Regions from separate parts of the Tindallia texcoconensis genome, predicted to be linked through region 1. Evidence: riboswitches for the same ligand, from Rfam matches in the RefSeq annotation. Region 1 holds a riboswitch; each other region holds the start of a gene.
What was found. Region 1 has a riboswitch for cobalamin ahead of ACZ47N_RS06010 (ABC transporter substrate-binding protein). Riboswitches for the same ligand answer to the same signal wherever they lie in the genome.
Positions count from the first base shown of each region.

Region 2: it holds a riboswitch for cobalamin, as region 1 does, so the genes downstream of both, ACZ47N_RS07375 (sirohydrochlorin chelatase) here and ACZ47N_RS06010 (ABC transporter substrate-binding protein) in region 1, are expected to answer to the same signal.
Region 3: it holds a riboswitch for cobalamin, as region 1 does, so the genes downstream of both, ACZ47N_RS03325 (ABC transporter substrate-binding protein) here and ACZ47N_RS06010 (ABC transporter substrate-binding protein) in region 1, are expected to answer to the same signal.
Region 4: it holds a riboswitch for cobalamin, as region 1 does, so the genes downstream of both, ACZ47N_RS09870 (ABC transporter permease) here and ACZ47N_RS06010 (ABC transporter substrate-binding protein) in region 1, are expected to answer to the same signal.

Region 1 covers NZ_AP042431.1:1,302,627-1,310,718, reverse strand. Annotated here, with positions in the region: gene ACZ47N_RS06020 (methyl-accepting chemotaxis protein) at 1-1,833, opposite strand, end outside; gene ACZ47N_RS06015 (sensor domain-containing diguanylate cyclase) at 2,079-3,533, shown strand; cobalamin riboswitch at 3,909-4,090, shown strand; gene ACZ47N_RS06010 (ABC transporter substrate-binding protein) at 4,188-5,156, shown strand; gene ACZ47N_RS06005 (FecCD family ABC transporter permease) at 5,171-6,226, shown strand; gene ACZ47N_RS06000 (ABC transporter ATP-binding protein) at 6,223-7,041, shown strand; gene ACZ47N_RS05995 (YfcC family protein) at 7,038-8,092, opposite strand, start outside.
Region 2 covers NZ_AP042431.1:1,616,598-1,624,689, reverse strand. Annotated here, with positions in the region: gene cbiE (precorrin-6y C5,15-methyltransferase (decarboxylating) subunit CbiE) at 1-410, opposite strand, end outside; gene cbiD (cobalt-precorrin-5B (C(1))-methyltransferase CbiD) at 407-1,501, opposite strand; gene ACZ47N_RS07395 (precorrin-8X methylmutase) at 1,544-2,161, opposite strand; gene ACZ47N_RS07390 (GHMP family kinase ATP-binding protein) at 2,164-3,063, opposite strand; gene ACZ47N_RS07385 (hypothetical protein) at 3,060-3,824, opposite strand; gene ACZ47N_RS07380 (cobyrinate a,c-diamide synthase) at 3,821-5,236, opposite strand; gene ACZ47N_RS07375 (sirohydrochlorin chelatase) at 5,265-5,633, opposite strand; cobalamin riboswitch at 5,745-5,926, opposite strand; gene ACZ47N_RS07370 (hypothetical protein) at 5,991-6,365, opposite strand; gene ACZ47N_RS07365 (ABC transporter ATP-binding protein) at 6,492-7,454, opposite strand; gene ACZ47N_RS07360 (ABC transporter ATP-binding protein) at 7,467-8,092, opposite strand, start outside.
Region 3 covers NZ_AP042431.1:701,061-709,152, forward strand. Annotated here, with positions in the region: gene ACZ47N_RS03305 (class I SAM-dependent methyltransferase) at 1-471, opposite strand, end outside; gene ACZ47N_RS03310 (ABC transporter permease) at 505-1,362, opposite strand; gene ACZ47N_RS03315 (ABC transporter permease) at 1,359-2,339, opposite strand; gene ACZ47N_RS03320 (ABC transporter ATP-binding protein) at 2,332-4,041, opposite strand; gene ACZ47N_RS03325 (ABC transporter substrate-binding protein) at 4,070-5,647, opposite strand; cobalamin riboswitch at 5,828-6,010, opposite strand; gene ACZ47N_RS03330 (tripartite tricarboxylate transporter permease) at 6,114-7,631, opposite strand; gene ACZ47N_RS03335 (tripartite tricarboxylate transporter TctB family protein) at 7,647-8,092, opposite strand, start outside.
Region 4 covers NZ_AP042431.1:2,194,668-2,202,759, forward strand. Annotated here, with positions in the region: gene ACZ47N_RS09845 (tetratricopeptide repeat protein) at 1-16, shown strand, start outside; gene nhaC (Na+/H+ antiporter NhaC) at 87-1,487, shown strand; gene ACZ47N_RS09855 (threonine ammonia-lyase) at 1,600-2,562, shown strand; gene rocF (arginase) at 2,648-3,553, shown strand; gene ACZ47N_RS09865 (ATP-grasp domain-containing protein) at 3,606-4,466, opposite strand; cobalamin riboswitch at 4,625-4,808, shown strand; gene ACZ47N_RS09870 (ABC transporter permease) at 5,106-6,014, shown strand; gene nikC (nickel transporter permease) at 6,037-6,984, shown strand; gene ACZ47N_RS09880 (ABC transporter substrate-binding protein) at 7,048-8,092, shown strand, end outside.

The DNA of each region.
Region 1 (8,092 bases):
CGAGTCATTAAGCTGATCCACAACCTGCTTAACCAATTCGGTTGATGTGGCAATGCCATCAAATTTATCTTCGGTTTCTTTCACACTATTGCTTTGTTGCTGGATAATGCCTTTTACTTCATTCATCGTATCAACTGCATTTTCCGATTTGGATTTCAGTTCTTGGATCACTTCTTTTATATCACTTGTAAAACGATTTGAGTCTTCTGCAAGCTTTCTTATTTCATCGGCGACAACGGCAAAGCCTCGGCCTGCTTCTCCGGCTCTGGCGGCTTCTATGGCTGCATTTAAAGCCAGAAGATTGGTTTGATCCGCAATGCTTTGAATCATCGAGCTGGCCGTTTCGATTTTTTCAGCACTTTCATTGTTGCTAAGAATGTTTTGATAGACTTTTTCCGATGCGATATTAGATGCTTTGGTTTTTTCCACTAGTTCCGAGAGTATTTTAAAGCCATCTTCTTTTTCAGCATCTATTTTTCCGGCGGCTTCATTTAGTTTGGAGATCAGTTCAGCGTTGGAGTCTAATAACTTGCGTAGTTCTTCTATATTATTGGCAGTGTTTTCGGTATCACTAGCTTGATCCGAGGCACCTTCTGCAATCTCTGTAATGGTTTTCGCTACTTCTGTGGAAGAGAGACTTGTTTCGTTGGCTGCGACTGTAAGTTCTTCGGCAGAAGAAGCTACTTGATCCGAGGCATCTGAAGTTGCTTGAATAAACTGAACCACATTATCTCTCATGGAAATAAGAGCTTTGGTCATTTCGCCAATTTCGTCTTTGCGGTCCAAGGTTTTTGCTTCCTTGTCATCCTTTAGCTGGGAAAAATCCAGGGTGGCTAGTTTATTTAGTTTTTGTGTAACGGCTACAATGGGATGGGAAATCCTACCACTTGCTATATAGACAATGGTCAGCACGATCAGTAAAGAAGCTACGGCGATCAAGAGGCCCACCTGACTTGCAGATTTGGCACCTGCAAAAACTTCTGCTTCATTGACGGCTGTCACGATATACCAATCTAAATTAGGGTGGTCCACAGGTGTGTAAGCGGCTACTCGTTGATTACCCTCGACGCGATATTGGCCATAGCCTGTTTCGCCTTGGAGGACTTTTTCTTGAAGGAGTTCCGCCAGTCCCACAATCGAATCATCCCCATTGGCAAGGTCAATCAAATTTTCCTGGTTTTCAATATGTTCAAAATTAGGGCTTGTAATAAGATCACCTTGTCCGTTGAGAATGTATGAAAAACCAGTTTCTCCATAGGTTAATTGGCTACTGATTCGATCGATTTCATGATGGTTCATGACGGCATATAAAATTCCTTGAACCCGACCATTTCGCTCAATGGGTTCTGCGATAATGAGAATGGCTTCACCAGATGCAGCGCCAATGAGAACATCAGAGATATTGGGTTGGCCAGTCATGGCTATTTGGTAGTATTCTCTAGTGGTGATATCAACGTGAACCCTTTCGTTATCCAAGCGATAGGAGTTGGCTTGGTCATCGCTTAAAAACATTCTTACATAGCCTTTTCTTTCCATTTGCGGATGAAATTGAGAAGCGAAGCGCCTCCACTCAGCGTCCGTATAGTCTAAGGGATTATTGCCGCCTTGATAAATTTCTGGGTGTTCGGATAAGGTAGCCATATAGTCAAAATGATCATCCATCATCTCTTCCAGAAGCAAAGCATTACCCCTGACATTGCTTACCAAGGCCCTCTCAACTTCTTCACCAATGTATTTGCTGGTAAGGGAGGTGTTGATAAAGGTTGCCCCTAAGAAAACTAGGGCAAAAATAGCTCCAAACATGATAATTAGTTTCGTTTTTAAAGATTTCATCTTGTTCATCCTTTCTTTCCTCTTTTTGTAAGGACAGTGGTAGTAACATAAAATGACCGAAAATTCTAACGATAAATACTTAATACCCAGTGGATATGGAAATACACCTTCATGATCAAAAAAAAAGAGTGTGATGAGATTAGTCAGTTATATGTTTTTCTTCTTGGTGAAAGGGTAAAAAAAGGCTACAGAAGGATGGAATGACAAGACAGAACATCCCTTTTTCAAGAATAGGTGGTGAGGAAATGAAAAAAATATTTCAACGGAGCATGGGTTTGCTGATTCTAGCCATATTGGTATTAACCGCCTATAACTTTAATGTGGTGCGAAATGAAATGTTGGAAAATCGATACAATGCATTGGTCAACGATTTAAGAACAGACTCGGCCACCTTTGGATTATGGATAAAAGAAAAAAAGAGTATTGTGAATACGGCTAAAGATATTTATGACAATTTTTCGTATGAAGAATTGGTAGCCTACAACACAGAAAACCCTTATTTGAATATCAATAATGAAGACCCGAGTATTTCTCAACTATATATTGGATTAGCCGATGGCCATTTTATTACAGGTGGCCAATGGATTCCGCCGGATGATTACGATCCCAGAACCAGAACTTGGTATCTAGAAGCACAGGAAGCTGGCAAAACCATTGTTTCCAGTGTGTATGTAGATCGGGAAACAGGAGAAATGTTGGTGACCATCAGTTCCCCCCTATACCTTCGGGAAGGGTTTATTGGAGTGATATCAGCGGATGTGTTTTTAGAAAGCATTCGAGGGTTTCTAATGGCAGAAATGGAAAAACGAAATAGTTATTCTATGTTGGTGGATGAAGATGGGACCATGATGATTCATACCCATCGACCTAATCTAGAAGGGCAAAATATTTATACGGATTTAGGCTCTTCATTGTTTAAGGATTATTTTAATGAAGCGAAGCAAAGCCAGGATATTGTTCGAATGGCCTATGCCTATGAAGGGGAAGACATCCTTGGAATTGTTCAGAAGGCAGATGGGCGAAATTGGTATTTGGCTGTGGCCAGAGTCGATGATGTCACCCTATGGAACGCACAACTGGGGTATCCGTGGATTTTCTTTGTAAATGCCCTGATGCTCACCATCATTGTTGTTTTAATGGGGATGATTCTTAAAGCAAGGTCGGAATTGCATAGCATGAATGCACTTTTAACGAAAGAAAATGAGAAAGACTTTTTAACAGGCATCTATAATAGACGCTACCTCAATCTATACTTAGAAAGTGTATGGCGGCAACAGCGAGTGGAGGCGTTAAGCATCTTGATATTAGACGTGGATTTTTTTAAGAATTACAACGACACCTATGGACATATCCAAGGCGATGAAGTCTTGAAAAACTTGACGAAGTGCATCAATAACCTGGTAAGAAAAAAGGATGTTTTTGCTCGATTTGGGGGAGAAGAATTTGCTTTAGTGCTGGAAGATGTTGAAGGACCAGAGGTGGAAAAGATAACGCAAAAAAGCATAGATGCTGTATATCATTTGGCCATGGAGCATGAGACATCTCCGTTTAAACGGGTCACTATTAGTATAGGAGTCGTTACGGTTGCTCCAGGAAAAAAGATAAGCGTCAGAGAGGCCATTGAATATGCAGATGAGGCCTTGTATGAAGCCAAGGAATCAGGAAGAAATAAAGTAGTTTTTCATGAAGGACATAGGTAAGAAAGGACAGGGGGGACGGACTTTTTTCCTGTTCTTTCTGGTGTTTCTTCCAGCGACTGCAAAGTGAGGCCTCCAATAATCAGAAAAGAACAAGAATAGAGGCAGTCGGAAAAAAATCCTTTATAAGCCTTGATTATTCACTTGAACAACGTCAAATCACGGTCTGCTTTTAGTCCGTGAATTTCTGGAAAAACTGGGCCTTCGTAAAATACTCGAAACAATTACTGGGCAATACCGTAGATTTCGGAGGAGAAGGACGAGTTGCCCCTGTCCCCACTGAGCCCCAGCCCCCTGAGCCCCCTGGATGATCGACTTCGTTAAAGATAAGAAATAGCTTGTTTTCATAATCTTCCTATGATAGGATGAATAGATAAATAAACTATAAATCCTTAAGGTGCCTCTTAAAAGGAGGAGAATAGGAAAGACCGGTTATAGTCCGGCGCGGACCCACCACTGTAAGCGAAGACGAATCCCTAAGATGCCACTGAAGAAATTTGGGAAGGCTGGGAGGAGGAAGAAACGCAAGCCAGGAGACCTGCCTTAAATGAAAACATGCGTAAAGCGACAAGGGGAAAGTAGGTAAAGAGAACTAAGATGGGAAGTCTCTTAATAATTAAGGGGCTTTTTTTAATGCCCTAAAAAAGGAGAATGAAAATGAAGAAAAAATGGCTGTCTCTGTTACTAATGATGGGAATCCTGCTTTTTATAGGGTGCGGAAAAGGAGAAGTTCAAACGGACTCCAAAGAAACAATAACGGATTATCAACCGGTGACGATCCAAAATTTTAATAGAACCTTAAGCATTACCGAAGTGCCAGAGCGAATTGTCAGTATGAATGTTCATACAACCGAAATATTATTTACCTTAGGCTTGGGAGACCGTATTGTAGGAACGGCTTTTAACAACGCTGAAATCCTGCCGGAATTCAAGGATGATTTTGACCGTATCCCTGTGTTAGCCGAAAGATATCCCTCTATGGAAGTTTTGCTAGGCGCTGAGCCAGACTTTGTATATGGGCGTGACAGTGCCTTTGGTGCAAATGGAACAGCTTCTGTGAACGAAATGGAAACCTATGGAATTCATGCCTATGCGGTAAAAGGAACCTTGGTAAATGGAGCAACCATGGATGATGTCTATGAAGACTTTCTGAACTTGGGCAGGATTTTTGATGTGGAAGAAAAAGCAATTGCTATTGTCAGTGAAATGCAACAGGAGATGAAAACGATTCAGCAACAATTGGGAGAAATAGAAGAACCGGTGAAAGTTCTTGTTTTTGATATGGGTGGAGACGCGGTATTTACGGCGGGACAATCCCTGCAAACAACCCTGATTGAAATGGCTGGTGGTAAAAATATTTTTGATGACATTGCCAATAACTGGGGAAGTGTTAATTGGGAAGAAGTCGTAGACCGCAATCCAGAAGTTATTGTGATCAATGACTATGGAGATGAAACGGCAGAAGAGAAAATCGATGAACTGCTTACTAACCCCTTTATGCAGGAGGTGGATGCTGTGAAAAACCAACGTTTTGTCATCCTGCCACTTCCCGGTGTTTTTGAGGGTCCGCGCAATGTAGATGCCCTTCGGATATTAGCTGAAGGGTTCTATCCAGAACAGTTTTAAAGGGAGCTGTCTAGATGAAAAAATCGATTTCGATGCCAAAATTATCGATATTGTTTTTGGTCTTATTGGTGGGTTCTGTTACCTTGGCTGTAGCTATTGGACCCGTCTCTATTGGGTTTCGAACCGTGTGGGAAATTGCCTTTAGTCAGTTCGCGGTGTTGGAACCATTGCTGGAAGAAGACTGGACAACAGCGCAAAAACACATTGTATGGGATATTCGGTTTCCGAGAGTTCTTCTGGCAGCCATCGTTGGTGCCGGACTGTCGCTGTCAGGAGTTACAATGCAGGCGCTTCTGAGAAATTCGTTGGCAGATCCCTATATTTTAGGCGTGTCTTCCGGAGCCTCCGTTGGCGCAACCTTAGTGATTGTATTAGGATTCTTCCGGTTTTTCGGACAAATGGCGATTTCTTTTGCTGCCTTTGCAGGAGCCCTTGCGGCGGTTCTGTTTATTTTTATGCTGGCGCAAGTAAAAGGAAAAGTATTGCCTGTTCGGCTTATCTTGTCTGGAATAGCTCTTTCGGCCATGTTAAATGCACTAACGAATATTATTATTATGACAGCGCCAAGAGAAGAAGGAATTCGCAATGCGCTCTTTTGGATGATGGGAAGTTTAGGTGGTACTAAATGGTCTCATTTATGGATTCCTTTGATAGCCGTTATCGGTACTTTTCTTTTTCTTTTTTACCAATCCAGAATGCTTAATATTTTGTTAATGGGTGAAGAAACAGCTATCACTCTTGGAGTGAATACCCATCAACTTAGCAAAATGCTATTAGTGGTGACGGCTCTGACAACAGGAATTATGGTGGCAGTTAGTGGTGCTATAGGGTTTGTAGGGTTAATGGTGCCTCATGTAACCCGTTTCTTAGTGGGAGCAGATCATAAAAAAGTACTTCCTTTATCGGCATTGTTAGGTGCTGTGTTTCTTATATGGGCAGATGTGCTGGCTAGAACCTTGTTTGCGCCGGAAGAAATGCCTATAGGAACCATTACGGCCTTATTTGGAGGGCCATTTTTTATCTGGCTGCTTAGAAAGAATGACTACTCCTTTGGAGGTGGCTCGAAATGATGGTTTCTGTAAAAGACCTGTCACTATCAATCGATGGATCGCCAATTATTGAAGACATCAGTTTTGCAGTAGAAAACAAAGAAATTATCGGGATCGTTGGTCCAAACGGGAGCGGAAAATCCACCTTATTAAAAACCATTTATAAAACACTGCGTCCAGATAAAGGAACTATTTTGATGGATCATCAGGATATCAGTACCTTGTCAGAAAAAGAAACTGCAAAGAAGATGGCGGTATTAAAACAGGAATCTACCATTGATTTTGATTTTACGGTTCGAGAAATGGTGGCGATGGGAAGAGCTCCGCATAAAAAAACCTTCGAAAACTATTCTCGGGCGGATTACATGATTGTCGATGAAATGATTGAAAAAGTGGGGATGAAAGCATTTTCCAACAGAAGCTTTACGACCTTGTCCGGTGGAGAAAAACAACGGGTCTTGTTTGCCAGAAGTTTAACGCAAAAGCCAGAGTTGTTGATTCTTGATGAACCGACAAATCATCTAGATATTAAATACCAAATAGAAGTCATGGAAATTATTTCAGAACTGGATATTAGTATTTTATCCGCCATTCATGACTTAAACATTGCTTCTAGCTATTGTGATAAAATCATTCTTTTGCATCAAGGAACCATTAAAAGTTTTGGAAGTCCGGAGCAGGTACTGCAGGAACATGTCATTAGGGATATTTTTCAGGTAGAAAACAAAGTAAGCAACAATCCCTTTACGGGAAGTATTCACATTTACTTTCTCGGTCTTGGATCTAAATCCAAAAGAAAAACCCCCGCTGCTTTTGCAGAAGGGGCTTTGCTTTAACTCCAGCCGATCAAGGTTGCAAATCCAATAGATAATACAGCGATTCCAGTCCATATACCGAAAATAGGCATAACAAATTTTAACCATTTTTCATAAGGGATTTTAGCAACTCCTATGGCGCCCATTAAAACGCCGGATGTAGGGATGATAATATTTGAAATCCCGTCACCATATTGAAAAGCTGATACAGCTACTTGTCGAGATACTCCCACAACATCAGCCATGGGTGAAAGAAGGGGCATGACCACATAAGCCTGGCCAGAACCGGATGGTACGAAAAAGTTGAACAGAAGATTGGCTAAAAACATGCCTATCGATGAAAAAATAGGCCCTACGGCTCCTAGAGGGATAGACATTCCGTGGATAATCGTATGAATAATTCGTCCATCCGTTAACAAAATAGTGATGGAAGAGGCAAACCCGATGACCAGAGCACCAAACACCATGGATTGAGCTCCTTTGATAAAAGATTTTGCCATTTCGTCTGGATGTATTTTTGCTACAACACCTGTAATTAAAGCGACACCGAGCATAATACCACTGAGGTAATCTAGTCCCCATCCAAGGCTGGTTGAGCCATAAGCATATCCTGCAAAGCCAATAGCTAAAGTTGTTAGAATAATAGCATGAGAGAAGTTGAAATGAATATCTTCAGCGGTTTGGCTGACTTCGAAATCTACTTGGCCCAGGATGCTTTTTTCTGGGTTTACCCGTATTTTTTTAGCATAATGCATGATGTAAATAACGGTAGCGATGAATACGACCACCATCACAGCTGTTCTATAGCCGAAACCAGAGAAAATAGGTACTCCAGCAATTTCTTGTGCGATAGCTGTGTTGAAAGGTCCCATAGGAGTCATGGCGAAGCCGGAGTAAGCTCCCAGGTACATAATGGCCATACCGACGAGAGGATCTAGTTTAAGCCGTTTTGCTAATACTACGCCTATTGGAATAAAGGCAATAACCGCATTGATGACAATGCCTAACATGCCCAAGATAGCCATGATAAGCATAATGAAAGGGATCACCATCAACTCTTTTCCCTGAAGTT
Region 2 (8,092 bases), 310 kb from region 1:
TGGCTGCGGCGCCCATGCAAGCTAATGACGGGCCCGTGTGTCCAGGGGAGCTGTAGATGGCTTAGAAACAGCTGGACGGAGCTGATCCCGGGCACCAGAATGAGGGCATTTGAATCAAAATATTGATGCAGCATGGGAACTAGGCTGTGGCACCCCGGGTCTCCCGAAAGCAAAATGCCTGCCTGTATTTCCGGTTGCTGCCGAAGGGTATCCTGAAGCTGATGACACCATGCTTTAAGCTGGCTTTTCAGGGGGAATTTTATCACCTCTGGTGGAGCAAAGGCTTCTCCAGTCTCAATCAGACGAGCACCTCCTGCTAAGAGATGGCATTGTTTCAGGGCTTTCCTAGCCGCCGGCAGCAGATAATCTGCATGGCCAGGGCCCATGCCAATCACATGGATAGGTTTCATGATGTCATCACCTCCAGGATTTTTTTGGCTTGGGAACACATCCCCAAGCTTCCTTCTTCGTATGAAAAAAGAATCGTACCAACTTCCACGTCTTTTCCAGTTCTAGCCTTGGCTTTTTGGGTAATGGCATGGCTTAATCTATGAAAAAAGTGCTCTGGGCCCTCTTTCACAAGGATACTGGCCGCTTCTTCAACGGTATTGGCATAAACCACACGCCGGAGCAGTGGGTAGGGGGTGTTGCATTTCACCAGTTCCGCTGTCAGAATTTCCAGCCTTCCGTCTGCTACTTTGCTATGCAGATGGAAAATACCACCGGCTATTTTAACCAATTTTGCCACATGGCCTACCAAGAGCAAAGTTTCTGCCCCATGTTCCTGGGCCTGTTCCAATAAGGTGTCTGGAAAGTTGCCAAATTTCACCATTTTTTCCGGCTGTAAATGGAACTGATCTCGTGCAAAATCTCGGCCATGGTTGCCAGGAACTCCAATCCAATTTCGATTGCCTCCTGCCGCCATGACGCTGCATTCCATTTCTAGGGTTTTGATCCAAGCACTGGTGGACATGGGCTCTACAATCCCTGTGGTTCCAATAATTGAAAGCCCTCCTACCACTCCTAGTTTTGGATTAAAGGTTTTCTCCGCCAGTTTTTCTCCACCAGGGATGGAAATCGTCACATCCAAGCCTTTTTCTTCTCCAATGATGGCACGGACGGCTTCCTTGATCATTTTGCGGGGTACTGGATTGATGGCTGGTTCTCCTACGGCCACCGGCAACCCTTTTTTCGTCACGGTTCCAATGCCTTCTCCAGCATGCAACTTGATTTCTGTATCCTTCCGCCATGCTACCTGGGCTTTTATCCAGGCTTTATTGGTGATATCCGGATCGTCGCCGGCATCTTTAATCACGTAACAAGAAGCCGATGTTTGTGTGACTTCTGGCTTTAAAATCTGAAATTTCTTTTCTTCGCCTTGGAGGATCAACCAGGCTAGGGAGACGGTTTTTTGCGTCACCAGCATCTTTGCCGCCGCTTTTGCCGTGACAGTAGCACAGGCGCCAGTAGTAAAGCCTTTTTTCAGTTTTTTCCTTGCCATGGGATCACCACCTCGTTTTTTCCAATGATGAATACGCCTCCATCATTTTCTTTTCAGCAGTGCATTCACAATTGCTGCCGCCACGGTACTGCCACCTTTACGACCCTGAACTGAGATGCTGGGCACCTCATAGGTAAGGAGGGCTTCTTTGGATTCGACTGCTCCTACAAATCCCACTGGTACTCCAATAATAAGGGCTGGATCTGCTTTGCCTTCGTCTATCAATTGGCATAACCGAAAAAGTGCTGTAGGTGCATTCCCAAAAACAAAAATCGATGTTTCTGGATCGGTGGCGGCTTTTTCGACGGCAACCGCCGATCGGGTTCGTCCTTGTTCCTTGGCAAGAGACGCCACTTCTGGATCATCCACTAGGCAGTAGACTTCCATCCCCAAGGACCTTAAAATTCGCTTATTAATCCCAGACAAAACCATCCGAGTATCTGTATAGATTTTTTTGCCAGCCTGTAATGCTTCCTCTGGTTTTGACAAGGAGCCCAGCTTAAAATGAAGGGCATCTGCGTAGGTAAAATCCGCCGTTGTATGAATCACCCTTACAAGGATATCTTCCATTTCCGGATGGGCTAGAGGTGTTTTCATTTCAGATCGTATTATTTGAAAACTGTTTTTTTCTATATTTTCAGGATTCCATTCTATTTCCATTGTTATTCCTCCCTCCGGATGCCACCGGCAATCATTTGCTGCTGCCGTGGGTGTTGGTATTCTTTGCTACTCTCTAAACTTTTCCACCCGTGATAAAACTTTTCCTTGTCCATGGCCCTAGGTTCATAGAGCACCCCTAGGGTGCTGCCGCTATGGGCTACATTGACGCCCAGTGCACCACATTCAAGGGCCAACTCCCTTATGGACCACAGACCGGGCTGAGAAATAAAGGCTTCATTGCCTTGGGCACTGATCCAAGCGGCTTCTGCCAGGAGAAAAGGCTTCTTTTCTTTCAATCCTCTCTGGAAAAGCTTTAAAGCCTTCTCCATTTCCGCGGCATAGGCTTTTCGTTTTTCATGGTGGTCTGTTTTTCGGGATGTGGCGGTCTCAATGTCTTTTTTTCCTTCCAATACCAGTACTTCCAATGCCGGTGTCCATGCATCCAAGGTCAGGCTCACTTCTCCTGTCAAGGGATCCATCAAACTAAGCCTTGGAAAAAGAATACTGTCTGTAGGTTCTAATTCTGCACATAGGTTTGTTAGTTCTTGGGCCGTTAATGGTTTTCCAAACCAACGAGTCACCGCATCCCCTACGGCTGCCAAATCCGCTGTTGAACTTGCCATTCCTTTAGCCAAGGGCAAAGGCGATTCCAGCCTTAGGGAAAAGGAGGCTTGTTCTTCTGATGGGATGGCTGCTTTTTCCATGGCCAATGCCATCATTTTCCAAGCCCTGGGACGATGCTGACGCAACCACCTATGGCCATCAGCATGGTCCTTAGCTGTCTCTATGGTCACACGACTAAAACCGTCGATGGCATAGGAAATCAGTTTTTCGCCACCCATGATCCACCCTTGGAGCCATTCCCCACAGGAACCTGGACAGGCGGAAACAATACGTTTCATGCTGGTTCCCCTTTCATGCGTCCCAGTTTCCAAAACACCTCAGAAGCCAATTGTTTTTTCCATGCTGGCAGGATGTGGGGATCCATGGATAGAACCACGCAGGTAGCTGGTCCAGCAGATTTTTCTAAGGATACGGCCAGCTCTGGTTCCCATTCTATTTCTAATTCACTTTCTTTTGCCAAAAGGGAGGCTTCGTGGCTTATTCCCTTGGACCCTACGGGAATCATGGCCGTCACCTTGGGGTCCTGAAGCAGGGCCTGAATGCTGGTGACAGAAGCCACTTCCGGATCAAAGGGATGGGCAATTTCATTTCCTATCTTTGGCAATCCCAATACCCATACTTCATCCTTAGGTTGGCTTTTATGCAACCGTAGGGTCTCTTCATGGGCAGTCCCTAGAACCGTTATCCCCATGGCAGTTTGTACCGTAGGAAAATTTTCCTCGGTGCTTCCATTGATGGTGGTTGTTTCTAAGGCTGCTTCTGCTAAGAACCTCTGAATACCTTGATAAATCTCTTTTCCTGTCGGATCCCATTCTACAGACAGGGTGTCGATCACCGTATGTACCTGGCCGCCAGCTGCCAAAATTTCTAATGTTGCTACCCGACAGGTATAGTATCCGGTGATTGCTGGTGATACTCGAACCAGGTCTTTTTCTTTTTGACCAATGGCTCCACAGGAATCGCAGGCTATTAATAGATATTCCTGGCCAGAAAGCCTCAGTATGCTTATGTCTCGTAGACTTGGTATTGGTTGTATCATAAAGGCTTCCTTTCTGGTTCTTCAGCCTCTTTGTTGGATGACTGCCAGCCAGGGATTTTTTTTAGCCATTCCATGGCATAGGCTGGATTGGATTCAAAAAAAACATGGGGAAACCCACCAAAAGCATGATGGATGGTCATGCCACATTTCCAGGATACTGGGTCTCTTTTTTCTGAAGGATCCTGAATCTTGGTGATGGAAAGAACCCCAGGCTCCTGTGTTTCCACTACTCCTCGATGAAATTCGTGGCCTGAGATCTGCAAGGATTCTGTAAAAAATCCTTTTTCTGGGTTGGTTTCAATAGAACCATAGCCAAATCGTTGAAGCCGATTGGTCATGTAAGCTTTCCCTGGAAAAACACCTGCCATTTCCCAGGTGTTTCCTTGGAAATCCGTCAAGCTTTGGCATAAATACTGAAATCCACCACATTCTGCATATACCGGTAATCCTTGCTGAACCTTCTCTTTTAAATCTTTTCTAAAGGAAGTGTTTGCCTCCAATTCCTTTCCAAAGATTTCTGGAAATCCGCCTCCCAAGTAGAGGGCATCCAAAGAATCTGGCAAATGCTTGTCCTGCATAGGGCTTACTTCTACTAGGGTGCATCCCTGTTTCTTCAGCCAATCCAGATTGGCTGGATAGTAAAAATGAAAGGCTTGGTCTTTGGCAATCCCAATCCTAAAATCCCTTTTCTGCTGAAGGTTTTCCTTGGTTTTCAAGGGTACTGGAAGGATGGCAGCCTGTTCTAAAATCCTATCGATCTCCAAGGTTTTTTCAGCAGCTTCCGAGGCTTTCTGGAGGGTTTCCTTCAGAGCCTCCACTTCTGTAGCTGGAATCAACCCCAGGTGGCGACTCTTCAGAGTTAGGCCTTGATCCTTGGCCATCCACCCCAGACAAGGAATGCCCGTGTCTCGTTCAATGGCACGACGAATTAGCTGGTAGTGTTTCTCGCCGGATATACGATTAATAATAACCCCTGCCACCTTCAATGCTGGGTCGTACATCTCATAGCCTTTCACCATGGCCGCCGCACTGGTAGACATGCCTGCACCGTCTATGATTAAAATTACCGGTAATTTCAACAATCTGGCAATCCACGCAGTGCTCCCGTTTTCTTTACGGCTCCCCATGCCATCATAAAGCCCCATGACACCTTCCACCACCACTATTTGATCTTCTCGAAGAATTTGTTCCAACTGTCTTTGAACACCAGCTTCACCCATGAGGCAACTATCCAGATTGTAGGAGGGGGTTCCGGTGACGGCATGATGAAACTGAGGGTCAATGAAGTCCGGCCCCACTTTACAGGGTTGCACCTCATGGCCCCGCTCTTTCAAAGCTTTTAACAATGCAAGGGTAATGGTTGTTTTCCCGACACCACTATGGGTGCCGGCCAGTACAAATCCTTTGGCCATCCAAGCTCCTCCTATGGGTTCTTCTTCCTTATACCTTTCTGATCTGATCTAATAGGATATCCGTCATTCTTGAATCCTGTCCAATGACGTCTGATGTTTTAAAGGTGACTTCTGGATATCTTTCTTTCATTTTATCTAGGGCTTCTGGTAAATCATGTTGCATATGATGGCCCGCAAATAGAAAAAACGGAGCTACTACGATCTCTGTTGCACCTTTTTCTATCAATGTCTCTAGGGTTTCTTCCAACTCTGGCTTAGCAAACTGTAAAAAAGCGTATCCGGTCATTGCAAATTCATCTTTTGAACGTATCTTCACATGTTCTGCCAATTCTTTGACGGTATCGCTGGTTTCTGGTACCCTGCTTCCATGGGCCAGAATGACTAATGCTTTTTTCATCTTCAAACAACTCCTTTTTTCTATTTCTGTTGTCACAAAAAAACATGCCGCCGGAAAAGACGCCATGTGTTCGTATGTCACTCACCCCATGGGCCCTTCCCTCCGAAGGGTTTGGTGCAATTTTCTCAGGCTGGTCTCCTGGCTTGTGTTTCCTTTTACTCACGGCTCCTTCCCAAAGGATTCCTTTGGTGGCTTTTGCCGTTTTCATCCACACTTACAGTAGCGGGGGCTGCAGGGGTTTCTAACCCCTTTCCCAATTGTGTTGGTTAAACACCTGAAAAATATTTAATTGATGTGAATCATTATATCAGAAGCACTCTTTTACCACAAGAAAAAGTCCTGATGATTCTCCCAGGGTTAAAGATAAAACAGAACCAGATCCAAAAAGATCGCCATCATAAAAACCACGAAGGCTCGATAAAAATGAATGGCCCTTTCTTTTCGAAGAGAGAGTTTCTCCAAATACTGTTCTTTTAGATGGCTGTGAAACATGTTTTTAAAGATTTTTTTATCCCGCTGGATACCAAAAAAAAGAGCATAGCAGCCTAAAACGACTCCCATTAAGAAAATAGCATTGTTTGCCAGTTGCAGTAAAGGTTTCTGAGACAAGAAAAAACCATAGACAGCTCCCATGACAGCAGCAATCAGTGTCGCCAACAGGCCTTCTTTGGTAACAAGCCAAAGCACTGTGGAAAGCCTCGGAATTTTTGTGTAATCGTATTGGTTGGACATTGAAATTTTCCTCCCCCATGGGCAAAGATCAAAAAAGGGAAAAGAGCTCAATTTTGTGGTCAGGAGCCCTTTTCATCAAAAATATACAGCTTGGAAAAGAGTCTCTGCTCTTTGTAAACCATTCCGTTATTTTTGTAATTCTTCCACTAAATGGCATAACACAAATCGCTGAGGTTCATACTCCCTTAACTCCGGGGTCTTTGTTTTACAAATATCCTGTCGATGTCGACATCGACCGTAAAAACGGCAGCCTTCCGGAGGATTTATAGGGCTTGGTACGTCCCCTTCAAGAATAATCATATTATCCGGTGCATCTACCCTGGGTACTGGTATGGCCGACAACAAGGCTTGGGTATAGGGATGCAAGGGATTTTTGAAAATAGCGTTGTATTCAGAAAGCTCCACTACTTTCCCAAGGTACATCACCGCAATTCGATCACTCACATGTTTCACCACGCTCAAATCATGGGAAATGAAGAGATACGTAAGACCCAGTTCCTCCTGGATATCCTGCATTAGATTAAGAATTTGGGCTTGAATCGATACATCCAGAGCGGATACCGGCTCATCCTGAACGATGAACTTAGGATTTAGGGCCAGCGCTCTGGCCACACCCACCCGTTGACGTCTTCCACCATCAAGCTCATGAGGAAAGGCATTTAGGAGTCTTGGGGTCAGACCAACCGTATCCATTAACTCCTTCACCCGATCCGTCACTTTTTTACGATCCTTGAATACTTTATTGATTAAAAGAGGCTCGGAAATAATTTGCCCCAGGTTCATTCTTGGATTCAGGGATGCATAGGGGTCTTGAAAGATGATTTGCATATTCTTTCGAGCTTCACGCATCTGGGATCCGTTAAAATCCACAATGTTTTTTCCCTCAAAGTTTACTTCTCCCGCTGTGGGTTCAACCAGTCGCAGTATGGCCCGACCCGTAGTGGATTTTCCGCAACCAGACTCGCCTACGAGGCCTAAGGTTTCTCCTTCTTTGATAAAAAAGCTGACATCATCTACGGCATGAAGCATTCCTTTCGGGGTTTTAAAATATTTTTTCAGATTTTTTACTTCTAAAATATTTTTCAACATTCCTTTCACCTCCTACTTTCTGTATTGTTCTGCCGGATACAGATGACAATTGACAAAATGCCCTTCTTTCACTTCCGCTCTATCCGGTAGTACTTTTCTGCAAATGTCCATGGCCTTAGGACATCGTGGATTAAATGGACATCCTTCAGGAATTTCCGTTGGATCCGGCATCAACCCTTTTATGGGCTTTAACCGCTTTTCATCCTCTTCGACATTGGGAATAGAACCGAACAACCCTTCCGTATAAGGGTGCAATGGCCTTTCGAACAGATCGCTTACTTTGGCATATTCCACCACGTATCCCGTATACATAATGGCTACTTTATCACAAATATTTGCCACTACTCCCAGGTCATGGGTGATCATGATCATGGATGTTTCAAATTCGTCTTTCAGTCGTTTCATGAGTTTCAAAACCTGAGCTTGGATGGTTACATCCAATGCCGTGGTGGGTTCATCTGCGATCAACAGCTCTGGATTACAGGCAAGGGCAATCGCAATGACGATACGTTGCCTCATGCCACCACTGAATTGATGGGGATACTCTTTGCCACGTTCCCTTGGAATACCTACGGTTTCAATCATGTCTCTGGCCTTTTCCAAAGCTTCTTTTTGATTTGCCTTTTGGTGAAGTAAAA
Region 3 (8,092 bases), 600 kb from region 1:
GCAGTACCCTCTGCTGGCTTCCATCATTTTATCAAAGGTATTTCCATCATGAATGGCCGGAGACATGGATGCGATGACCAAATCAAACTGTTGATGCCATCCATATTGCTGCAAATTAATTTCATCCCAGTTTCCTTTGATCGGGGTAATCGTCTCTAGATTTTCTTGAGTCGCCTTTTCCTTTAGATGCTCCAGCATTTTCGAAGAAATATCCATCGCTACCACTTCTTGACATTGTTTAGCAAAGGCCAAGCTATAAGTGCCTGGTCCACAGCCTATGTCCAAAATGCGGCTATTTTTCGAAAGATACCCTCTCGAAACCATGTCTTCAGCCAATTCATTGGCTTTTTCTTGTCGTTTTTCCGATCTCTGGCTAAATTCTTCTGCCCGATCATCCCAAAACGATTCACACGTCTTCATATCTAAATCTTGCTGTAGCATTTCCTTCCAGTAGGTCATCTCTTTTTCCATTTTTTCACTCCTCTATATTTTTCCGATCCCTATTTATCCTTGCCTGATCCGGTGGTCAGCCATTCCTTCCAAATCACGCCCTAACAATGCTAAGGCTGTTACCAATAAGGTGATAAAAATCCATGGAAACAGCAGCCACCACTTCCAAAAGGAAGTGAGGTAAATCCCCTGAAAATTGACGGCATGATGAATAATCATCCCCCAACTTCTAGAAGCCGGATCTCCTAATCCCAGAAAAGCCAAAGAAGCCTCTGTTACAATGGCCATGCTGGCTAATCGAATCATACTGATAGCAAGCAATGGAAACAATTCTGGTATCAAATGCTTTTTTAGAATATACCCGGTTCCAGCACCGTAATGAGCTGCCATTTTAATATACGGCTGTTCTTTCAGAGATAAGGTGCCAGCTCTTAAAATTCTCGCTGGTCTAGACCAAGAAAACAGTGCTAATACTAGGATAATATTTCTTAAACTGGAGCCAAAAAAGGCTGCAATCACAATCATTGAAGGCAAATCAGGTAGTGCCAACATCACATCCATTAATCGCTGGATGAACCCATCAATTCGCCCCCCTTTCCAGCCTGCCACCATGCCCAACATCCCACCGCCAACACCCGCCAATAACGATGTCCCTATTCCAACGGCCAAACTAATGCGAGCACCGTAAGCGATCATGGCCCATATATCTATCCCTAGTTGATCCGTACCCATGATATGGGGCCAACCAGGAGGTTCCAGTGCTGGACCAGAAGAACGATGATGAGGCATTGTTGTAAGGAAAGGCGCAAAGATTGCCATGGTCAGTAGCAGCAATAACACCACTAAGGATATCTTTCCCAATAGCCTTCTTTTCAACCAAAATTCTTGCCAGTTTAACCAGACCGTATTCATCGTTTTTTTCCCTCCTGCCCTATTCTCGGATCCAGTTTATGATAAAGTCGTTCAGCAAAATAGTTCCCTAGAATTACCGATGTCCCCGTCACCAGAAAAATTCCTTGAAGCAGTGGATAATCCCGTTGTGCTACGGCAGTTGTCATCAATGTGCCTAATCCAGGATAAGCAAACACATTTTCTACTAGCACCGCACCACCCACCAGTCCTCCCAATTGTAGGGCAATTCGTGTAATAAGTGGCACTAGTGCATTGCGCAGTGCATGCAGGTATCGAATTCGATATTCCTTCAATCCCTTGGCCTTGGCGGTTCGCATGTAGTCTTTTGTGAGCACTGTACTCAAGCTATTACGAACCATGAGGTAAATACTTCCAGTCCGAGCAATCGTTAAGGTGGCTACTGGCAACACTGCATGGCTTCCTATATCCCACCATGACTCCCATACATTCTGATAAATAGCAAAGTGGGTTTTAGCTCCGGATAGAGGAAACCATCCCAATGTGGATGCAAAAACCACCAACAAGGCAAGTCCAATCAGAAAAGCTGGTATTTCTGATATCACCATCACCAAGGGATACAACATGGAGTCATTCCATTTATTTCTTCTCCAAGCCGAATAACTTCCCAATAGCGTTCCTGCCACCAAGCTAAGGATCATTGATGAAGTAACCAGCAGCATCGTCCATGGAAGCCGATTCAAGATCAGTGTACTCACATTTTCTCTATGGGAATAGCTAAATCCCAAATCCCCACTGGCTATCTCTCTTAAATAATAGAAATACTGAGTTAAGATGGGCTGGTCCAGCCCGTAGTACTCTCTATAGTATTCTAATTGATCCTGTGAGTATTGAACTGTCATATCATTTTCTTCGCCGCTGATATAAAGAAATGGATCTCCTGGCATCATTCTGGGCAAAGCAAAATTAAGGGTTAGAATAACAAAAAAAGTCAGCAGATATTGCCATGGTTTATCCATCAGCAAGCCCGGCTTTCAATAAATCATCGCTGCTTTTTTTACTAGCATTTTCAAAAATACGACTCGCTTTCCCTTCCTCTATCATTTTTCCTTTTTCCATCACGATCAATTGATCCGCCACTTTTCTAGCTAGATTTAAATCATGAGTGATCAACAGCAATGCAAAACCCATCTGATTCTGTAATTGTTTAAGGAGCCTTAACACATTCGCCTGAGTAGAAACATCAAGCATTGAAGTAATCTCATCTGCTATCAGAACTTTTGGTCGCATGACCAAGGCCCGAGCTAGCGCTACCCGTTGTCGCTGCCCACCACTTAGACTGGAAGTATATCGTTTTAGAAAACCATCGTCATAATTAAGTTGGAGGGACTCAAGGGCTTTTCTAATTCGTTGGATGATTTCGTCTTCCGAAGCGAGTCGGTTGATTCGCAGCGGTTCTCCTACTGCTTCTTCTACTGTAAGACGATGGCTTAGGGCACTAAAGGGGTCTTGAAGCACTAGCTGGATCCCCCTTTCGCAGCATGCCACTTGATTGTTTTTCAATGGTTTTTCTTGGTAAAAGAGTGTACCCGTATCTGGTGACAAAAAACCAGCCATTATTTTTGCAAAAGTTGATTTCCCTGATCCAGATGAACCGATTAAAGCCAGGGTTTCTCCATGGCGAATATTCATATATCCTTTACTAAGTGCATGAATTTTTCTATCTCCTACCCAATAGGTTTTTGATACGGCCTCTGCTTTCAGTATGCTAGTGAGGCCCTTTTGATGACAGGCGACTTCTCTTTCAATAGATACTCCTTGCAATGCTGGTACATGAGACTGGCAAGTATCTAAAGACTGGGTGCAGCGTCCTCTAAACACGCACCCCTCCTCTCCATCCTCATTCCTGGTCTCTCCTGGAATCCCCCATAGATCTTTATAGGGAGCCATTTCTACCGAGGCATTCATGAATCCACAGGTATATGGATGCATGGGTTTTTCAAGTACAGCATCCGTCAATCCTTTTTCGATTACTCGCCCTCCATACATAACCATGATTTCTTGTGTCAGTTGACTGACTAATTTCAAGTCGTGAGAAATCACTAACATGGCAAAATCCAGTTTCTTTTGAAGAAACTTTATAGTTTGGATCATTTCCCGTCGAGCAATTCCATCTAAGGAGCTGGTTGGCTCATCCAGAATAAGAAATCGTGGCTTGCAGCCAATTGCCATTGCCAACAACACACGTTGCTGCATTCCTCCAGATAACTGGTGCGGATAAGCACTAGCTTCCCATCCCTCTAATCCTACAAGTTTTAGTAATTCTTCTGCTTCTTCTCTTGCTTCCTTAGATGTAATGAATCCTTTTTCTATCAGTGGCTCCGTTAATTGATTCCCTATGGTCATAACGGGATTCAATACTTCTGACGCATTCTGAAACATCATGGCTATGGTATCCCAGCGATATTTTTTTTGCTCGTCCTTCTGAAGACTCAGATAGGGATTTCCAAATAGCGTTACCTCTCCAGCTGTTTGATGAGGCTTATCCACGAGCCCCATCAACGCCATCCCTAAGGTTGTCTTTCCACTTCCAGACTCACCAACAATTCCAAGGCTCCGTCCTTCCCGAAGTGTAAAAGAAGTGTCCTTTAATGCCTTAAACAGATTTCCTGCTGTATGATATTCCACTTGTATGCAACTGGCTTTTATCCTTCGATCCATGACGTCCTCCTTGCTTATTCTCTTCCCTTTACCGTTCTAAGTAAGATAATTTATTATGCGTCATATTATGATGATCAAACACATGCATCCATCCATCGTATGCTTCCAGATTATATACCGTGTATCCAGTCCGTAGAAATAGAGGAATTTCTGGTATTTCATCTGCCAATATTCCTTGTATTTCCATCATTTGATTCCGGCGCTGCTCTTCATCCATGATTCGAATTTGTTCCTCTAATTTGTCTGTAAGGAGGGCGTTATGATAACCCGGCACGCTATTGACCCAGTCTTGATCTGCATCTGTAAATCGAGCTCTCAAATAGTCAGCATCTCTGGCCCAACCTCCGTGTCCTACAATGACCATTTCATATTGACCATCAGCAATTTGCTGATCTCTAGACTGACTATCCATAGATCGAAGATTAACTACAATACCAATATCTTCTAACTGTTCTCGAATCAATTCGCCCATTCTAGATTCCTGATCTTCTCCGGTTAATAATTCAAAAGATAAAATTCCTTCTGACCACTGACTCTTCTCTAATAATGCCCTCCCTTGATCCAAGGAGTGTTCGTAGGCAGGAAGATCTGGGTGAAACCAACGATGATCTGGAGGAAGAATGCCCATACTTCCTGGAATTGCTCCTCCTCTGGCTATTTTCTCCACCAAAGATTGACGATCAATGGCGTATGCCATGGCTTGCCTTACATTCCGATCCTGTAATTCTGGTCTTTTTTCCATATTAAAACGCAATCGATATCCCCATACGCCAGGCTTCTCTACCAATTTATAATTCGCCTCTTCCATGAATCGATCTAACGAGTCCATGGGAATGTCCGTAAGATGAATCTCACCATTCTGCAATGCCAGTACTGGATCGCTTACGGGTATAAACTCAATTACATCCACCTGTTGCCTGGGGCCCCAAAAGTTTTTTGACGCTACAAATCGGTAGGTACCATGTTCTTGTTCATAATCCGTAAGACGGTAAGGACCTGTTCCCACTAAAGATTCTGGATCCGAGAAGGACTCTGGTGCTTGGACCTCTTCCCATATATGCTTAGGTATTATGTTGATACTATACAATTCTTCGATAAAAATTGGACTAGGCTCCCCTAAAGAAACCCTTAGGGAATGTTCATCAAGAACTTCAACTTCTTTGACAAACTCCTCGTCCATCAAGTGAGCTGAAGACACCACTGGTTTGAATTTTTTAGCGTATTCCAAGGTAAAGGCAACATCTTCTGCTGTAAAAGGGGTTCCATCATGCCATTGGACACCTTCCTGAAGTTTAAATTGGTATTCTTTTCCATCTTCAGAGATTTCCCAGCTTTCTGCTAACCAAGGAATATATCCTTTTTCATCCTTTTCTACCAGTTTGTCAAATATCAGATTCACTTTATAACGACCAGGTCCCCGAGAGTGGGTGGTGTAAGGTTGAGGTAACCCGTAGTCTCCACCTTCTAACCGTATGACCGTTTCTTGAGATGCTTCTTGGTCTGCTTCCTGACTCTCTTGTTGTGATACGGAATTGGTGCAGCCACTTAGAATCATCATCATGATCAATACACCTATCCATAATCCCTTGAACTTTTTTCCATTCATCTTTTTTCTCTCCTTTTTTATTCTATTTGATTCTCTTTCATAGCCATAGACAATCTAATTCCACCCTTTGGAGAGATGAGAAAAATATATCCGTCAAAAAAAGCCCCTTGATTTTATCAAGAGACTTTTCCCATTGTAAGTCTGCTTTTATAACGAATAATGAACATTTTCCCCATGTTCATTGGCTCTCATCCAAAGGCAGGTCTCCTGGCTTACGGTTCTTCCTCTTCCCCGCCTTCCCAAAAAAATTCAGTGGCCTTGTGGGGATTTGTCACCGTTTACAGTGGTGGGTCCGCGCCGGATTTCAACCGGTCTTCCCTATTCTCCCTCTTTTTCAAGGGCACCTTTGATGCATTTTAATCATATGTTATTATATCAAGTTCAGGTTCCTTATACAAGCCCGTAGAAAAAACGACTTCTGCCTATGCAAAAGTCGTTCTAAACAAAGCATAAATATCTTGTTACTCTAATCCTCTTCCAGTATTTCTTTTTTGCGACGTAGAAAAAAGAAGATCGAAAGAATAGTGACAGTCCATAGACCAATAGAAATCGGACTCCCTACAAAATACAGATAGTTTCCTCTGGCAATGGTTAAGGCCTGTCGAAAACTGGCCTCAAAAAGAGGTGTTACCAGAAATGCTAGGATCAATGGACCATCTGGTAGCTTATACCATTTGTAGAAGTACCCAATGAATCCAGATACAATTGCTATGATCGTATGGTAGGGCATATTGCTATAGGCATAGGTTCCTATCACAAGAAAAAGTGCAATGATAGGCCATAGGACTTCCGCAGGTATCTTTGAAAGCTTTGAAAATACAGGAATCAGTATCCATCCAAAAATCAAATTAAGTGGATTCGTCATCAGCATTAAAATAAACAGCGTATAAACTACCTGGGTATGATCAACCACGACCCTGGGTCCTACCGGAACTCCTTCCATAACCAAAGCAGCCATCATTAAAGCTGCAATGGAACTGCCTGGTATCCCGAAGGTTAACATAGGAATAAAGGTCGCTCCACAGGTAGCATTGTTAGCAGCTTCCGCAGCTGCTACCCCATCTAGGGATCCTTTGCCATAGTTTTTATCTTTGGTTATTTGACTATAAACAGAATAAGATGTGTAAGAAGCAAGTGTGGCTCCTGGTCCTGGAAGTGCTCCTAGGAATGTGCCTAGTACAGACCCAATGCCAATAGCCTTACCAGATTTAAATAATTCTTTGAGGGTAAGGCCTTTTTCTTTCTTTTTTGCTTCATCTAGGATGCTATCGCCCAAATCCCCAGATTTATCTGGATCTTTGATAAAACCATGTATTTCTTTCACAATCACCGGCAATGCAAAAAAGCCCATAAGCAGTGGTACCAAAGGAAATCCTGATTGCATTTGTCTTATGCCAAAAGTAAAGCGTAAACCACCAGTAATAATATCCCGTCCAATAATGGCTAAAAAGAAACCAATTCCTGCAGACATAATCCCTTTTCCTGGGTTTTCTGCGGAGAAAACAACGACTAAGGATAGTGCCAACATATAAAGGGCCGTTAATTCTGCTGGCCCGAAACTTGGCGCCATTCTACCTATCGGTACGACTAGGAAAATCAATACAAAGGACCCGAAAAAACCTCCTAAAACAGATGCATAAAGGCCCATTTGAAGGGCTTTTTTGCCTTTTCCCATCTGGGTTAAGGCATAACCATCTGCTACAGTTGCTGCCGCTCCAGAGGTTCCTGGTGTTCCAAAGGCAATGGCCGTTATGGATCCACCGTAGGTCCCGCCCACATATGTACCGATTAGCAATCCCATGGTTTGTGCCAGTGGTAAAATAAATGAAAAAGGCAATACAAGTGCAATAGGGAGGCTGTGTGCAAGGCCTGGAATAGCACCTACCGAAATCCCTACAACGATTCCCATCATAATAAAAAGGATGGTTTGAATCGTAAATACATCCGATACTGCTCCTGTTAATGCGACGGTATCAATAGCCATATTCTATCCCTCCCTTTATGGCAATGGTGTTCTAGGCATATACATGGATAATAACTCGATAAATAAGATGTGTATGACAATAGAAACCACCACTGCTAATGCAGCCATTTTAGCTACTCTTTTTCCCATTTGCTGAAATTCGTTTTTCCGTTTTACATCTCGATATACACACCAAAGCCACCATACAAACAGAAAAACAAAAGTTGATGTTACGAGCCCTATATTTCGGAAGGACCAAGAATATGCCCACATATATACTGCTATACCAAAGGCATATGGAAGTTTTCCAGTAAACTTGAACTCAATCTTAGTTTCTGGTTTCATCACTTCTCTAATCGGAACCAAGATGCCTCCAATAGCCATCAAAATCAAAGAAATACGGGGTACAAATAGCTCCATGGTTCTTAAGGGAGAAGTAAATGTCCATGCATACCCACCTAAGGATATAATAGCAATAAGAA
Region 4 (8,092 bases), 890 kb from region 1:
ATGGATAGAAGAATAAAACGAAGGTCGGTTTATCTAGCAAGAACAGAAAGGGCTCATGAAGAGGTTTAACTAAAGGGGGACTGAGCATGTTAGAGAATAAAGAACCGAAAAAAGCCAGCTTAGGACAAGCGTTATTTGTTATTGTATTTTTAATTGTTACTCTGTATGTTTCTTTAGTAAGAATGGGACAGGATCCCCATGTACCACTGATTATTGCTTCCATAGTGGCAGGATTGATTGGAATTGTATCTTTAGGTTTTAAATGGTCAGACTTAGAAGAAGCGATGATTCAGTCGATTAGTATGGCGATGCAAGCTGTGTTGATTCTGATGATTATTGGATCAGTCATCGGTACGTGGATTCTAAGCGGTACGGTGCCTAGTATGATTTATTATGGATTACAAGTACTATCGCCAGGGATATTTTTAGTGGCCACCGCTATTATTTGTTCTGTTGTTTCAATCTCTACTGGAAGCTCATGGACTACGGCTGGAACTGTTGGTATAGCTTTGTTAGGAGTAGGAATAGGTCTGGGAATCCCTGTAGGAATGGTAGCAGGTGCCATCGTTTCAGGTGCTTATTTTGGAGATAAGTTATCTCCTTTATCGGATACGACTAACCTAGCGCCGGCCATGGCAGGCTCCACTCTTTTTGATCATATACGAAGTATGATCTGGACTACCCTTCCAGCTTTTGTTATTTCGATTATTTTATATGGGATTCTTGGATTAAGATATGCTGGCCAAGAACTGAATGCTGAAGAAATTAATAGGATGCTCTCTACCATGAATGAGAATTTTATGATCAGTCCATTGCTATTTATTCCACCAATTGTTGTTATTATTATTGTTGTTAAAAAAGTTCCAGCGTTACCAGGATTGTTAAGTGGGGTTGTTCTTGGTGCTATATTTGCAGCTGTTTTTCAAGGAGCCAGCTTGGGTGACGTTATTGAAGCGGCACATTATGGCTTTTCTATGGACAGTGGCTATGAAGTGGTAGATGATCTATTGAGTCGTGGTGGTTTGGACGGAATGATGTGGACAATATCGCTGATTCTAATTGCCCTCTCTTTTGGAGGAATTCTAGAAAAAACTGGAATGCTTCACGCTATTGGAGAATATATTTTGAGGTTTGCAAAAGGAACAGGATCTTTAATTGCCGCTACAGTACTTACTTGTTTTGCGGTTAACTTCTTAGCGGGAGAACAGTATATCGCATTAGTCATTCCTGGACGGATGTACCGTGATACGTACAAAGAAAAAGGAATTCACCCTAAAATTCTATCCAGAGCACTGGAAGGCGGTGGAACTGTCACATCTGCCTTGATTCCATGGAATACGTGTGGTGTGTTTATGTGGGGGACACTAGGGGTTCATCCTTTTGTCTATGCGCCCTATGCTTTCCTAAATATTCTTACGCCAATTGTTAATATTGTTTATGGATTTACTGGATGGACCGTTGACAAAATCGAAGAAGAAGAGGAATAAAGAGTGATGTTGATAGTCGTAAAAACGTGATTTAATAAGGATATTAGTATATAATACTAGTATCCTTATTAGTGTGTAGAGAGAAATTTAAGTTGTGGAAGAGAGGTAAAAAATGAGTTTGAAGTATGCTGAAGTGGTAGAGGCTTATCGTCGTATTCAACCCTATGTGCGCAAAACACCTTTGGAAGAATCAATTTATTTAGGTGGAGAAGGCCAGCGAATATTTTTTAAGTTGGAGTCTTTGCAAAAAGTTAAAAACTTTAAAATACGTGGAGCTTTTAATAAAATCCTCAGTTTGTCCGAGGAAGAAAAGCATCAAGGCGTAGCCACGGTGTCTTCTGGCAATCACGGTAGTTCTGTCAGCTATGCGGCTAATTTGCTGGGAATACAGAAAGCCATTGTGTTTGTTCCAGAAATGACTCCTCAAAGTAAAATAGATAAAATAGAGTATTATGGAGCTACAGTAATAAAAATTGGGAAAAATTATGATGAGGCCCATACTTTGGGGAATCAATATATTCAAGAAGAAAAAATGACATACATTGATTCCTATCATTCAGACAGGAAAGTACATGCTGGCCAAGGTACTATTGCTATTGAGTTATTGCAGCAGAACAGTCAAATCGATACAATAGTAGTGCCGATTGGAGGAGGCAGTTTAATTAGTGGAATTGCAGTGGCAGCAAAAACGATTAAACCAAGCATTAAAATTCTAGGAGTACAGACAGAAGCATGTCCCGCAATGATCCGATCTTGTGAAGAAGGGGTTTGTCATGAAAAATATCCGACAAAGCCTTCTTTATGTGATGCATTAGTAGGTGGAGTGGGTCCCTTAGGGTATCACATGGTATCTTCTTATGTAGATGATCTATTAATGGTATCTGAAGAGACCATTGGTAAGGCTGTGAGTCTAATGGCCAAGAAGGAAAAACTGATTGTGGAAGCAGGCAGTGCTACTACGGTAGCTGCTGTGATGGAGCATGGTGAGAGTTGGGATGGGAAAAACATTGCCTTAGTGATCTCTGGTGCCAACATTGATGGAGATATACTTGCTAGTCTTTTACAGCGATACTAGGAAGGAAAAGGATACAGGATAAAAGCTGAAAACATTGATAAACATTCAAAAAATGTACAGATGAATTTATTTTAGGAGGGATACAATGAAACAAAAAAATGTATCGATTATCGGGGTGCCAATGGATTTAGGCCAAAATCGAAGAGGCGTTGACATGGGTCCTAGTGCTATGCGATATGCTGGTGTTCAGTCACGAATTGAAAAGCTGGGACACAAGGTTAGTGATGATGGCGATGTCCTTATTGAAGCTTTAGGGCATAAAGAAGAGGCAGAAAAATCTAATCTTAGAAACTTAGTGGAAGTAGAAAGAGTGAATGCAGCATTAGCCAAAAAAGTAAGTGGAATTATTGCTAAAGGTTGCTTTCCTCTGGTCTTAGGTGGTGATCATAGCATTGCTATTGGAACGATTGCAGGAGTAGCAGACCATTATGAAAATCTAGGGGTTATATGGGTGGACGCCCATGCTGATTTAAATACAGAAGAAACATCGCCGTCTGGTAACATACATGGGATGCCTTTAGCCGCAAGCTTAGGAATTGGCAATAAGCTTCTGACAAACCTTCATCAACCAATCGCAAAAGTAAAGCCGGAGAATGTAGTGATGATTGGACATCGGGCTTTAGATGAGGGCGAAAAAGAGTTGGTGAAAGCACAAGGAATCAAAATGTACACCATGCATGAGATTGATAGAATGGGCATGGCTAAAGTAATAGAAGAGTCCTTGGAATATTTGAAAGATAAAACAGATGGTATTCATCTATCTTTGGATTTAGACGGATTAGATCCTGGCGATGCCCCTGGAGTAGGGACTCCGGTTATTGGTGGTATTAGCTATCGGGAAGGACATCTTGCCATGGAAATGCTGGCAGAATATGATGGGATTGTTTCGGCTGAATTTGTGGAAGTAAATCCTATTTTAGATGAAAAAAATAAAACAGCACAAGTAGCTGTCGCTTTAATAAGTTCTTTGTTGGGAGAAAGATTGTTATAAAAAGGATTAGTAGATAAAAGCGAAAGGCTTCAGAAAAATATTCTGGAGCCTTTTATCGAATCAGGGCATTACAAAGCTTTTTAAGGCCCAAGGGGTTTCGAGACAAGTACAAATTTGGTTCGATCATTTCAAGTTCAAGCAGTAATGGTTGTTGTTGTTCATCGTACAAAAAATCTACCCGCATAAACATTGGAATTGGGTTAAGAACCTTAATTAAGTGTTTTAAAAAAAGACGATCTTTATGGGTTAGAAACGTTTCAGAGTAAGTTCCACCCCAGTGCTCATGGACTAAAAAACCATTCTCGGCAGGCTTTTTTTTCATAGCAAAAACCGGGTCACCATCAATAATCACTGCTGAACGTTCACCATCAGTTTGAACGCTTTTTATAAATGGTTGTAATACGGCTGATTGATTACGAGTTAAATGAAGAACATGCTTTTTAATGGAGTTAAAATCCTGGGCGTCTACCAAATAAGTATGATGGCCGCTTGCTCCAATGCTGGGTTTCACAATAACTTTATCAGTAGAGAAATTCCAACAAAATGGCGTTAAGTTCATGTGATCATCAATAAAAAAACTAGGAACAGTGGGAACTTCATGGTCTGATAGCCATTGAAGATAGCGCTTATTACTGTTCCAAATAATGGTAGAGGCATTATTAACAAGGCGACAGTGTTGTTCAATTGCTTGCATACGTTTAATAAACTCAGGTAATCGATGTTGGTAATCCCAGCATGAACGAACGACAGCGGTATCGAATTGCTGGTAGGAAACAGATGTATCATCCCATGGTACAATAGAAGCATTGCAACCAAGTTTGTGTAGAGTTGATTGTAAGGCGAGGTCATCTGGATGATGGCTGAGTGAATATTTTTGGCTTACTAGAATAGCAAAGGTTGGCTTTGAGTTCATTTGCATAGGAACCTCCTGAAATTGAGAGTAATTTTAGAACATAGTAAAAGATGCAATGGAAAGTGACGCATTTTCTTGTAGAAGTATAGCATAAAAGTCAATAAATGATAAGCTTTATCATTTATTGACTTTTATGCTTGTTCATGATAATATTTAAATAATTAAATATTTTTTATGGTGTCTATTTTTAAAAAATAGACAAAGGGGAAGTAGGTGTAATTCCTACGCGGTCCCGCCACTGTAATGCTAAGGGAGATATCCTGCCACTGTTATAAAAATGGGAAGGGGGATATCTTTACGATGATGCTGAGCCAGGAGACCTGCCGTAAAATGCTCCGAAGTTTCCACGGAAGATGGGAGGGAGGTCGTACTCGAATATTTTAGGCGCTTAGTGATCCACTAACTTCAGAATAAATTGAGTAGCTGAAACCTTTTCTACTAAATATGGGAAAGGTTTTTTTATTGAAAAAAATCCAATAGACTGAAGGTGACAAGGTCAAGCATTACGCTTATAGAGAAGTATCGGATTGACAAAGGGAAAAGTATCCTAATGAATCAAATACAAACGAAATGAATTATCAATAAAGGGTGTTTAAATTGAGGAAGGTATTAATAACTAAAGCTTTTCAGCTGTTAGTTGTGCTCATATGTACCACGTTTATTACATTTTTACTTTCCTATTTCAGTCCTGGAGATCCAGCAGAAAGGAGACTTATGTCGAGAGACGTAGTCCCCACAGTCGAAACGCTGGAAAGAACCAGGGAAGAAATGGGGCTGAATCAGCCCTTTTTAGTTCAGTACGTACGCTGGGTCTCTGGATTGCCCCGTGGCGACTTAGGGGAATCATATCATTTTCGAAAACCAGTTGGCTCGGTTCTTTTGAACAGGATGCCAAATACCTTTACTTTGGCATTGGCTTCTCTCGGCCTTATAGTGGCAACTTCCTTGCCTTTGGGAATGATCGCTGCCGTGAAACGAAATCGTTTAATAGACTATTTAATCAGGATTATTACATTTTTTTCTTTATCGATACCAGGCTTTTGGCTTGGGTTAATGCTTATGTACATAGTTGCAGTGCGATTTGGATTGGTTCCTATTATGCAAGGGAGCGGCGCTATTGACTTGTTGCTACCTACCATTACCCTGTCTGTGCCATTGATTGGTCGATATGTTCGAATAGTCCGCACGGTCATTCTGGAAGAACTCTCCATGGATTATGCGATTAGTGCAAGAGCTCGGGGAATTTCGGAAATTTGCATTTTAATATTTCATGTACTGCCGAATGCGTTGCCTGGATTACTAACATTAATAGGGATGACGATTGCATCTCTATTAGGAGGAACTATTGTTGTTGAACATCTTTTCATGCGTCCCGGATTGGGTTCGATGGTCCTGCAGGCCATCAGTTATCGTGATTACCCACTGTTGCAGGGGTTTGTGCTTCTAATGGTCTTAACCTATGTGTCGATCAGTTTTCTGGTAGACATTTTAACGAAATTGCTGGATCCACGAATTTTATTAATAGATAGAAAAGAGGAAATTTCTTGAAGGGGAAAAAGAGGTTGAGGCAATGAAAAAGTGGTGGCCTTTGATATTGGTAATTGGATTATTAGTATTTCTTTTTGTAGCACCTGTTCTAGCACCCCATGATCCCATAGATACCAACTTGAACCATGTTTTGCAGGGTCCCAGTGATGATTTTCCTCTCGGTACTGATCAAGTAGGACGGTGTTTGCTTTCGCGTATACTTTATGGTGCTCGAATTTCTGTTGGCTCCACTATAGGCCTTTTGTCGGCAATGGCTTTAACTGGTCTGATAGTAGGGGTTACTGCCAGCTATTTTGGAGGTGTGGTTGATCAAGGGATTATGAGAATTTCAGATGCTGTGTTGGCTTTTCCGGACATGGTGTTTGCCATTGCAGTAGCAGGCTTGATAGGCCCAGGGCTTCGCAACACACTCATTGCCTTATCAATTATCTGGTGGACACGTTACGCACGGCTGATACGTGTACTTACAGCCCGACTCTTGAACCGTCCCTTTGTTGAAGCTGCACGAATGGCGGGGGCGAGTCCTCTGAAAATAATAAGACGTTATATTTTACCTAATCTCTTCCCTACGTTAATCGTCCAGTATGTAACAGATATAGGAAGCATCATGTTGGCAATTGCGAGTCTTTCTTTTGTTGGTCTTGGTGTACAGGCACCATTACCAGAATGGGGAAGCATGTTAAATGAAGGGAGACCTTATTTGCAAACAGCCCCCTGGCTTTTGATTTATCCAGGAATGGCTATTTTTTTCGTGGTGTCTATTTGTAATATCACAGGTGATCTATTGCGAGATAAAATGGATCCTCATGATAGTTCGAAATCAGAAATGACAAATATGTACCCGCAAGTAGGAAAAAGACACTTATTTAGAAAATTGTTTGTGAAGGATGAAAAATGTAAAGAAGGCGGAAAAAAGCAAAGATACTACCAGGAACTAAAAGAAGGCAGAAAAGGTGGTGAAGCCTGCTAATAATAAAAGGATTAGATTTTGTGTTTTATTCATTTTTAACGGAAAAAATAGGAGGCGTACATAGTGATAAAAAAAATGCTGGTATTGATGATTTTTATATTGATGCTTATGATGGGATGCTCTGATACAGATAGCGATTTGGAGATGTCTGAAAAGGAGTCAATAGAAAATGGAGTACAAAATGCAGATCATGAAAATACTCATGTGAATGTAGGATTGTTTTGGCTAGATGCAGACCTGGAACCAACAACTGCTTGGCATGGATGGGCACTAGCGCGTTTGGGTGTTGGAGAAAATTTGATCCAATTGGATGAAAATATGAATTTTATGGGAAAAATTGCAGAAGAATGGGAAATGAAAGATGATCAAACAGCTGTATTTAAGTTGCGTCAGGATGTATATTTTCATAATGGGAAACAAGTTGATGCGGAAGCGGTGAAAGCTTCAATTGAGCGTGCACTGGAGATGACGGATCGCGATGATGTGAAATTTCCTGTTGAAACAATTGAAGCAGATGAATTTACGGTGACGATCCGTACCCAAGAGGCTTGGCCAACGTTGCTGAACCTTTTAGCGGATCCTGTATATATCATTGTTGATGCTGAAGCGGCACAATCACCTGATTTTGCAGTTGAGCCTATTGCGACGGGTCCATTTAAAGTGACTGGATTTACTTCGGATGAGGGTTTTGCATTGTCTCGTCATGATGATCATTGGAATGGAGCAAGCAGCATCGAAACAATAGATGCACGATATATTCCTGATGCTTCGGTTCGGGCAATGGCACTTCAAACAGGAGAAATTGATTTCGCCACACAGTTGAACCATACAGATCTGACGCTTTTTGAAGATAACGAAGAGTATGAAGTTCTCAAAGGGCCAAATCTACGAATTTTCCAAATGAGATTAAACATGAACAAACCCTATATGCAATACCCTGAGTTTAGGCAAGCACTGGTGCATGGGATTGATCAAGTCAGCTATGCGAAGAAATTGGCAAATGGTGTGCCAGCAAAAGGACCTTTTACTTCTCAGCTAGCTTTCGGTTATGATGGGGAGATTCCTTACGAATTTGATCCAGAAAAAGCTAAAGCCTTACTTGATGAGA